DNA from 4 places in the Streptomyces sp. NPDC050145 genome. Region 3 is predicted to be linked to each of the others. Evidence: riboswitches for the same ligand, from Rfam matches in the RefSeq annotation. Region 3 holds a riboswitch; each other region holds the start of a gene.
The links. A riboswitch is a leader RNA that binds a small molecule or an ion and turns the genes downstream of it on or off. The one in region 3 is predicted to bind thiamine pyrophosphate.

Region 1 (2,196 bases), on a different contig from region 3:
GGAGCAGATCCTCGCCGACGAGCTGCCCCGCTCGATCGTCATCGCCGGCGCGGGCGCGATCGGCATCGAGTTCGCGTACGTGCTGCACCAGTACGGCGTGAAGGTCACGATCGTCGAGTACCTCGACCGGATGGCGCCCCTCGAGGACGCCGAGGTGTCGGCCGAACTGGCCCGCCAGTACCGCAAGTTGGGCATCGACGTGCTGACCTCCACCCGGGTGGACGCCATCGACGAGTCCGGCCCCGACGTCCAGGTCACCGTCACCGGCAAGGACGGCGCCCAGCAGGTCCTCACCGCCGACAAGGTCCTCCAGGCGATCGGCTTCGCGCCCAACGTCACGGGCTACGGCCTGGAGGGCACGGGCGTCGCGCTCACCGAGCGCGGGGCGATCGAGGTCGACGGCTTCTGCCGCACCTCGGTGCCGCACATCTACGCCATCGGCGACGTCACCGCCAAGCTGATGCTCGCGCACACCGCCGAGGCGATGGGCGTCATCGCCGCCGAGACGCTCGCCGGGGCCGAGACGATGGAGCTCGACTACGCGATGATCCCGCGGGCCACCTACTGCCAGCCGCAGATCGCCAGCTTCGGCTACACGGAGGCGCAGGCCCGCGACCTCGGCTACGACGTGAAGGTCGCCAAGTTCCCCTTCATGGCGAACGGCAAGGCGCACGGCCTCGGCGACACCAACGGCTTCGTCAAGCTCATCAGCGACGCCACGCACGGCGAACTCATCGGCGGGCACCTCATCGGCCCCGACGTCACCGAGCTGCTGCCGGAACTGACGCTGGCCCAGCAGTGGGACCTCACCGTCCACGAGGTCGCGCGCAACGTCCACGCGCACCCGACCCTGGGCGAGGCCGTGAAGGAGGCCGTGCACGGCCTCGCGGGCCACATGATCAACATGTGACGCGCCCGGGACGTCGGCACTGCTGACCGGAGTGTGGGACGGAGCCGGGGGCGGCTTCGTCCCGCACTCGGCGAGCGGCTAGTGTTCGCTCCCGTACTGCCCGACACGGGGTGCTCCCGCACATGCGACGGAGCTGAGATCACACCCGTAGAACCTGAACCAGTTAGCACTGGCGGAGGGATGTCAGCGATGTCGATACCGCATGTCTCGAGCGAGCCCCGGAGCACCGCCTTCGACGGGCGGATGCCCACCGCGCCGGGGGACTGGCGCCCCGAGGCGCGCGGGATCGCGCCCGTCCCCGAGGAGCACCGCTACGGCGGCGCCGGCCGCCTCTTCACCGTCTGGTTCGCGCCGAACCTGACGATGAGCGGCGTCTTCACCGGCACCGTCGGCATCGCCCTCGGCCTCGACTTCGCGACCGCGCTGGCCGCCGTCGTCCTCGGCACGGTCCTCGGCGCGGTCCCCACCGCCTACCTCGGCACCTGGGGCAGCCGCACCGGCGCGGGACAACTGCCACTCGCCCGCCTCGCGTTCGGGCGCGGCGTCGTGGTCCCCGGCGCGCTCCAGTGGCTGTCGTCCATCGCCTGGGACGCGCTCATCGGCCTGTTCGGCGGCGACGCGCTCGCCCGGCTGTGCGGCTGGCCGTTCTGGCTCGGCGCCCTGGTCATGATGGGCGCGCAGGGCCTGCTCGGCGCGTTCGGCTACGAGGCGATCCACCGCCTGCAGAAGTGGATGACGGCCGTCCTCGCGGTCGCCTTCTGCGCCCTGGCGCTGCGCCTCGCGGACGCGGGCGTCACTCCCGAGTCCCACGGCGCCGCGCAGGGCGCCGACCGGATGGGCGCGTTCGTGCTCACGACGACGATCGCGCTCAGCCTGTCCGTCTCCTGGGCCCCGTACGCGAGCGACTTCAGCCGCTACCTGCCGCGCACCACGTCCCCGTCCCGCATGTTCTGGTGCACGCTCGCGGGCATCGTCGTCTCCTTCACCGCGGTCGAGGCGCTCGGCCTGTGGGGCGCCTCCGTCTTCACCGACCAGACCGCCCAGGGCGTCGACACCCTCCTCGGCGGAGGCGTCGTCGGCTCGCTCGGACTGCTGGCCGTAGCGCTGGCCGCGCTGTGCAGCAACGCCATGAACGACTACAGCGGCTCGCTCGCCCTCCAGGTCGTCGGTGTCCGGCTGCCGCGCCCGCTCGGCGCCGCGCTCGCCGCGCTCCTCGGCTTCCCGCTCGTGCTGTGGATGCACGCCGCCGACACCGCGGCACGCTTCCAGAACGTGCTGCTGTTCGT
Region 2 (2,196 bases), on a different contig from region 3:
TTGTCCGGGGTCACTTCCTGACGAGCGACGTCCACGTCTTGACCCACTCGTCACGGTGGTCCGCGATGTTCCGCGGGCTCATGGTGTGCGGCTTGTCGATCTCGACCGCGTACTTGGTGTAGTCGGCGGGCGCGACGGCGTTCTTCGCCACCGGGTCGACGAACATGTTGAGCGGCATGTCCTCCTGGAACTCCTTGGAGATCAGGAAGTCGAGGAAGGCCTTGCCGCCCTTCTCGTTCTTCGCCCCGTCGAGCAGGCCGGCGAACTCGATCTGGCGGAAGCAGGTGCCGGTCGCGACGCCGACGGGCGAGGTCTTGGGCTGCGGGTCGGAGTAGATCGCCTCGGCGGGCGGGGAGGACGCGTAGGAGACGACGAGCGGGCGGTCGCCGCCGGCCTTCTTGCCGCTGGCGCTGCCGGAGAACTCCTCGTTGTAGGCCTGGTCCCAGCCGCTGACGACCTTCACGCCGTTGGCGTTCAGCTTCTTCCAGTAGGACTGCCAGCCGTCGTCGCCGTACTGGGCGGCGCTGCCGAGCAGGAAGCCGAGGCCCGGGGAGGACGTCGCGGCGTCCTCGGTGACCAGCAGGTTCTTGTACGCGGGCTTGGCGAGGTCCGCGAAGGAGGCGGGCGGCGTCAGCTTGTGGTCGGCGAAGTACTTCTTGTCGTAGTTGACGCAGATATCGCCGGTGTCGACGGGCGTGACGCGGTTCTTGCCCTTGTCGAGGCGGTACTGGTCCGGCACCTGGTCGATGCCCTTGGCCTCGTAGGAGGTGAACAGGCCGTTGTCGAGGGCGCGGGACAGCAGCGTGTTGTCGACGCCGAAGAACACGTCGCCGACGGGGTTGCCCTTGGACAGGATCGCCTTGTTGACGGCCTGGCCGGCGTCGCCGTCCTCGACGACCTTCACCTGGTAGCCGGACTTCTTCTCGAAGTCCTTGATCACGTTCTTCGAGACGGCCCACGAGTCGTGACTGACCAGGGTGACCGTCTTGGAGTCCCCTGCGTCGCCGCCACCCGAGGACGACGACGAACCGCACGCGGACAGCGTGACGAGCCCGAGCCCCACGGCCGCGGCCAGGTACGCCTTCTTGTTCTTGCTCACTGGTTTTCCTCCTGGGGGTGACCAGGAAGAGACGCGGCCCTGCCCGGGCCTTTCCTACGGCTCCGGGCAGGGCGCAACAGCTTGAGTGGTGACCGAACTTCCTACCCAGAATGACCTGGGCAAGGTTCAGAGGGTCTGCGGCTCTGCCGCACTCTCAGCGCTGTGGCGCTCCCCTGTCGGAATATGAAGATGTGGTACTGCGGGCAAGGCTACCGCTCGGTGGCGGCGAGCTGTCCACAGGCTCCGTCGATCTCCTGGCCACGGGTGTCCCGGACGGTGACGGGGACTCCGTGCGCCGCGATGGCCTCGACGAACGCCTTCTCGTCCTCGGGGCGCGACGCGGTCCACTTCGAGCCCGGGGTCGGGTTCAGCGGAATCAGATTGACGTGCACGGGCTTCCCGCGCAGCAGCCGCCCGAGCCGGTCCCCACGCCAGGCCTGGTCGTTGATGTCCCGGATGAGCGCGTACTCGATGGACAGCCGGCGCCCGGACTTGGCCGCGTACTCCCAGCCGGCGTCGAGCACCTCCCGCACCTTCCACCGCGTGTTGACGGGCACCAGCGTGTCCCGCAGCTCGTCGTCAGGGGCGTGCAGCGAGATGGCCAGCCGGCACTTGAACCCTTCATCGGCGAACCGGTGAATGGCGGACACCAGGCCGACCGTCGACACGGTGATCCCGCGCTGGCTGAGCCCGAGCCCGTCGGGCTCAGGATCGGTCAGCGCCCGAATGGCACCCACCACGCGCTTGTAGTTGGCGAGCGGCTCCCCCATCCCCATGAACACGATGTTGGACAGCCGCGCCGGCCCGCCGGGGATCTCCCCGTCCCGCAGGGCCCGCATCCCGTCCACGATCTGGTGCACGATCTCGCCGGTCGACAGGTTCCGGTCGAGGCCGGCCTGTCCGGTGGCGCAGAACGGGCAGTTCATCCCGCATCCCGCCTGCGACGAGATACACATCGTGACCCGGTCCGGGTACCGCATGAGCACGGACTCGACGAGCGTGCCGTCGAACAGCCGCCACAGGGTCTTGCGGGTGGTGTCCTGGTCGGTCGACAGATGCCGCACGACGGTCATCAGCTCGGGCAGCAGTGCCTCCCG
Region 3 (2,196 bases):
ACGTCGTACGGGACGGGGCCCGTCACGGTGTCGAGCTCGTGGTCGGCGGGGCGCAGTCCGGTGACCTCGCGGCCCAGCTGGAGGGTGACGCCGAGGGCCTCGAAGTCGACGTCGAAGGCGGAGCCCTCGGCCTTGCCGAGCAGGACGGCCTTGGAGAGCGGCGGCCGGTCGTAGGGCTGGTGGGGTTCCGCGCCGATCAGCGTGACCGCCCCGGTGAAGCCCTGCTCGCGCAGCGCCACCGCCGTCTGCACGCCGGCCATGCCCGCGCCGACCACGACGACGTGCCGGTCGCCCGGGGGCGTCTCGTTCCCGCTCTCCTGATCGCTCACAAGGTCACCTTAGGCACCCGTGCGGGCGCGGGTCAGCGGCCCGGGCCACTCGCGTTCCGTGACGTCCTGCACACGTGTCACCGGTTTAGCGATCAAGCCCCGCGATCATCCCCGTGTCGACCCCCGCGATCACTCCGCGATCAGTCCCGCGCGGCAGGCGCGGCGATCTCCTCGACGACGCTCGTGCCGCTGCCCTCCTGCGACTCCCACTCCCAGGTCTCGTCGAGCCGGACCCGGCCATCGGGCCGCTCGGAGACGGTGGAGACGCAGTGCCCCGAGGACGTCGTCCCGTCGGTCTTCAGCTGGACGTAGCGGAAGTCGAGCCGGTCGCCCGCGCGGGTGCCCACGAGGTGGCCGCGCACGATGTCGCCGCCTTCGTAGGAGGCCCAGATCCGGCCCTCCTCCTCCCTGTAGGCGAAGCGGGTCCGGGTGCCCACCTGACCTGGGGCCTGGTCGGTCACGGGGGCGAGGAAGAGACCTTCGAGGGATCGGGCCACGGGCTGGGCTCCCTTACTTGGTGGCATACCGAACGGCTAGGGTGGCCAACGTAAAGCACTCGCGGGAGCCCGTACGCAGCGGGCTGAGAGGGAGGCTGGAGCGGCCTCCGACCGTACGAACCTGATCCGGGTCATGCCGGCGAAGGGAGGGGCTGGACGCCCATGTCGCGTACGCCATCTGTCAGCGGGTCCGCCACCGACGTCGTGGTCGTCGGTGGCGGCATCATCGGTCTGGTGACCGCGTGGAGGGCCGCGCAGCGCGGTCTGTCCGTCGCGGTCGTGGACCCCGAGCCGGGCGGCGGCGCCGCCCAGGTCGCGGCCGGGATGCTGGCCGCCGTCACCGAACTGCACTACGGCGAGGAGACGTTGCTCGCCCTGAACGTCGAGTCCGCGCGCCGCTATCCGGACTTCGCGGCCGAGCTGTCCGAGGCCACGGGCCACGATCTCGGCTACCGCGCGTGCGGCACGCTGGCCGTCGCGCTCGACGCCGACGACCGCTCGCACCTGCGGGAACTGCACGCGTTGCAGCTGCGCTCGGGCCTGGAGTCCGAGTGGCTGTCGGGCCGTGAGTGCCGCCGCCTGGAGCCGATGCTCGCGCCGGGCGTGCGCGGCGGCCTGCGGGTCGACGGCGACCACCAGATCGACCCGAGAAGGCTCGCGGGCGCCCTTGTGACGGCCTGCGAGCGCGCCGGCGTCACCCTGCACCGGACGTGGGCCGAACGGCTCTCCGTCGTACGGGACCGGGCGCGCGGCGTCGTCCTCGCCGACGGCGGCGAGCTCGCCGCGGAGCAGGTCGTACTGGCCGCCGGCAGCCACAGCGGGCGGCTCGCGGGCGTCCCCGAGGCCCTGCTGCCTCCGGTGCGCCCGGTCAAGGGCCAGGTGCTGCGCCTCAGCGTGCCGAAGGCGTACGCGCCGTTCCTGAGCCGCACGGTCCGCGCGGTCGTGCGCGGCGGCAACGTGTATTTGGTGCCGCGTGTCAACGGCGAGCTGGTCGTCGGCGCCACCACCGAGGAGCTCGGCTGGGACACCACGGTCACCGCCGGCGGTGTCTACGAGCTGCTGCGCGACGCGCACGAACTCGTCCCCGGCATCACCGAACTGCCGCTGACGGAGACGCGCGCGGGCCTGCGCCCCGGCTCTCCGGACAACGCGCCGATCCTCGGCCCGACGGCCCTGCCCGGCCTCCTCCTCGCCACCGGCCACTACCGCAACGGCGTGCTGCTGACCCCGGTCACCGGCGACGTCATGGCGCACGCCCTGGCCACCGGTGAACTCCCGGACGAGGCCCGCCCGTTCACCCCCCACCGCTTCAGCACCTCTTTCCCGGCCCTCTCGGAGCAGCCCGCATGAACGTGTCCGTGAACGGCGAG
Region 4 (2,196 bases), on a different contig from region 3:
CAGGCCGATCAGCAGCAGCGACACGAGGGTGCCGAGCACCGCGACGGAGGTGCGGGCCGACAGGCCGTGACACATGTAGAGCGCGATGAGCATGATCGCGCTGGACCCGACCACCGCCACCACCAGAGGGTTCGAGCCCTGGAGGATCGCGGGGAGGATGAAGAAGGTCAGCACCATGAAGCTGATCGCGAGCGCGACGAGCGCCATGACCCCGCGCATGCGTCCCACCACGACCACCGCCAGAGCGAAGATCCCGGCCAGCACCGTCATGGGGATCTTCCGGTTCACGTCCGTGACCGAGTACTGCAGGTTCTTCGGTGCGTCCGGCGCGTAGGCGACGATCACCTGCTGGCCCTCGTGCAGCTGGCGGGGCGAGTCGGGCTGCACGACCTCCGTGAACGTACGGCCCTTGTCCTTGCCGGTGTCCACGCGCACCGTCGCGATCTCGCACTCGCCCGCGGCGGCACCGGGCTTCCCGCCCGCGGGCACCGCGCCCGGGTCGCCGCTCGGCGCCCCGCCCGAGGCGTGCACCGACTTGCAGTCGACCTTCTCGACCTTGGTCACCGTGGCCTGCTGCGTCTGCCGGTCGAAGCCCACACCGGTGCGGTCGTGGGCCGGTGCGCCGCCCGGCCAGAGCACCGCCAGACCCACCACGACCGCCACGGTGAACGGGATCAGGACAGCCGCGATGACCCTCCGCAGATGCCGGGACACGGGCGCCGCCGGGCCGTGGCTGTGGGAGTGCCCGTGCGGCGGCGGGGACGAGGGAGGATCGGACTCATGCGTCGTGGTCACCGCCCGATCATCGCAAGAACGGGAGGGGCCCTCTGTTCAACGTGTCCGTCATGACGCTAGCGTGGGGGCACCTTTGCAAACGCGGGAGCTCGGAGCACCGGGCTGAGAGGGCGCTGACCTTCGTCCCAGCGCGTGTTTCACGTGAAACGTGGAACGCCGTGGACGAGAGCCGCTGCGTCGACCGCCGAACCTGTTACCGGGTAATGCCGGCGTAGGGAGTAGGTCTCATGACCACAACGGACGCACGCACGCCTGCCTCCAACGGCTCTGAGCCGGAGGCCGGGAAGTCCATCGGCTGGCACAAGGGGTACATCGAGGGCTCCCGCCCCGACCTCAAGGTGCCGGTCCGCCAGGTGCACCTCACCAACGGGCAGGACGTCACGCTGTACGACACCTCCGGCCCGTACACCGATCCGACCGTCGACACCGATGTCCGCAGGGGCCTCGCGCCGCTGCGGGAGAACTGGATCATCGCCCGCGGCGACACCGAGGAGTACACGGGACGCCCCGTCCGCCCCGAGGACGACGGCATCAAGCACACCTCGCCGCGCGGCGGTCTGCGCAACCTCGACGCGGTCTTCCCGGGCCGCCCGCGCCAGCCGCGCCGGGGCCGCGACGGCCAGGCCGTGACCCAGCTCGCGTACGCCCGCCGGGGCGAGATCACCCCGGAGATGGAGTACGTGGCGATCCGGGAGAACGTCGCGCCCGAGGTCGTCCGCGAGGAGATCGCGGCCGGCCGGGCGGTCCTGCCGGCGAACGTGAACCACCCGGAGATCGAGCCGATGATCATCGGCAAGCGATTCCTGGTGAAGGTCAACGCCAACATCGGCAACTCGGCCGTGACCAGCTCCATCGAGGAGGAGGTGGAGAAGATGACCTGGGCGACCAAGTGGGGCGCCGACACGGTCATGGACCTCTCCACCGGCCGCAACATCCACACCACCCGCGAGTGGGTGCTGCGCAACTCCCCCGTCCCGATCGGCACCGTGCCCCTCTACCAGGCCCTCGAGAAGGTCGACGGCCGGGCCGAGGAGCTGACCTGGGAGATCTACAAGGACACGGTCATCGAGCAGGCCGAGCAGGGCGTGGACTACATGACGGTCCACGCCGGCGTCCGCCTCCCGTACGTGCCGCTGACCGCCAACCGCAAGACCGGCATCGTCTCGCGCGGCGGCTCGATCATGGCCGCGTGGTGCCTCGCGCACCACAAGGAGAGCTTCCTCTACGAGAACTTCGAGGAGCTCTGCGAGATCCTCGCGGCGTACGACGTCACGTACTCGCTCGGCGACGGCCTGCGCCCCGGCTCCATCGCGGACGCCAACGACGAGGCGCAGTTCGCGGAGCTGCGCACGCTCGGCGAGCTGAACTCCATCGCCAAGCGGCACAACGTGCAGACCATGA

Region 1: linked by a shared signal. The riboswitch ahead of ACIBTU_RS18085 (purine-cytosine permease family protein) and the one ahead of thiO (glycine oxidase ThiO) in region 3 are both predicted to bind thiamine pyrophosphate.
Region 2: linked by a shared signal. The riboswitch ahead of ACIBTU_RS29215 (thiamine ABC transporter substrate binding subunit) and the one ahead of thiO (glycine oxidase ThiO) in region 3 are both predicted to bind thiamine pyrophosphate.
Region 4: linked by a shared signal. The riboswitch ahead of thiC (phosphomethylpyrimidine synthase ThiC) and the one ahead of thiO (glycine oxidase ThiO) in region 3 are both predicted to bind thiamine pyrophosphate.

The regions. Positions count from the first base shown of each region.
Region 1 is NZ_JBITJS010000008.1:207,355-209,550, reverse strand. Features, by position in the region: gene lpdA (dihydrolipoyl dehydrogenase) at 1-910, shown strand, start outside; TPP riboswitch at 1,007-1,108, shown strand; gene ACIBTU_RS18085 (purine-cytosine permease family protein) at 1,100-2,196, shown strand, end outside.
Region 2 is NZ_JBITJS010000016.1:92,111-94,306, reverse strand. Features, by position in the region: gene ACIBTU_RS29215 (thiamine ABC transporter substrate binding subunit) at 11-1,099, opposite strand; TPP riboswitch at 1,180-1,284, opposite strand; gene rlmN (23S rRNA (adenine(2503)-C(2))-methyltransferase RlmN) at 1,309-2,196, opposite strand, start outside.
Region 3 is NZ_JBITJS010000007.1:261,220-263,415, forward strand. Features, by position in the region: gene ACIBTU_RS16450 (NAD(P)/FAD-dependent oxidoreductase) at 1-260, opposite strand, end outside; gene ACIBTU_RS16455 (hypothetical protein) at 470-826, opposite strand; TPP riboswitch at 878-991, shown strand; gene thiO (glycine oxidase ThiO) at 989-2,176, shown strand; gene thiS (sulfur carrier protein ThiS) at 2,173-2,196, shown strand, end outside.
Region 4 is NZ_JBITJS010000002.1:189,430-191,625, reverse strand. Features, by position in the region: gene ACIBTU_RS04385 (YibE/F family protein) at 1-795, opposite strand, end outside; TPP riboswitch at 867-1,030, shown strand; gene thiC (phosphomethylpyrimidine synthase ThiC) at 1,023-2,196, shown strand, end outside.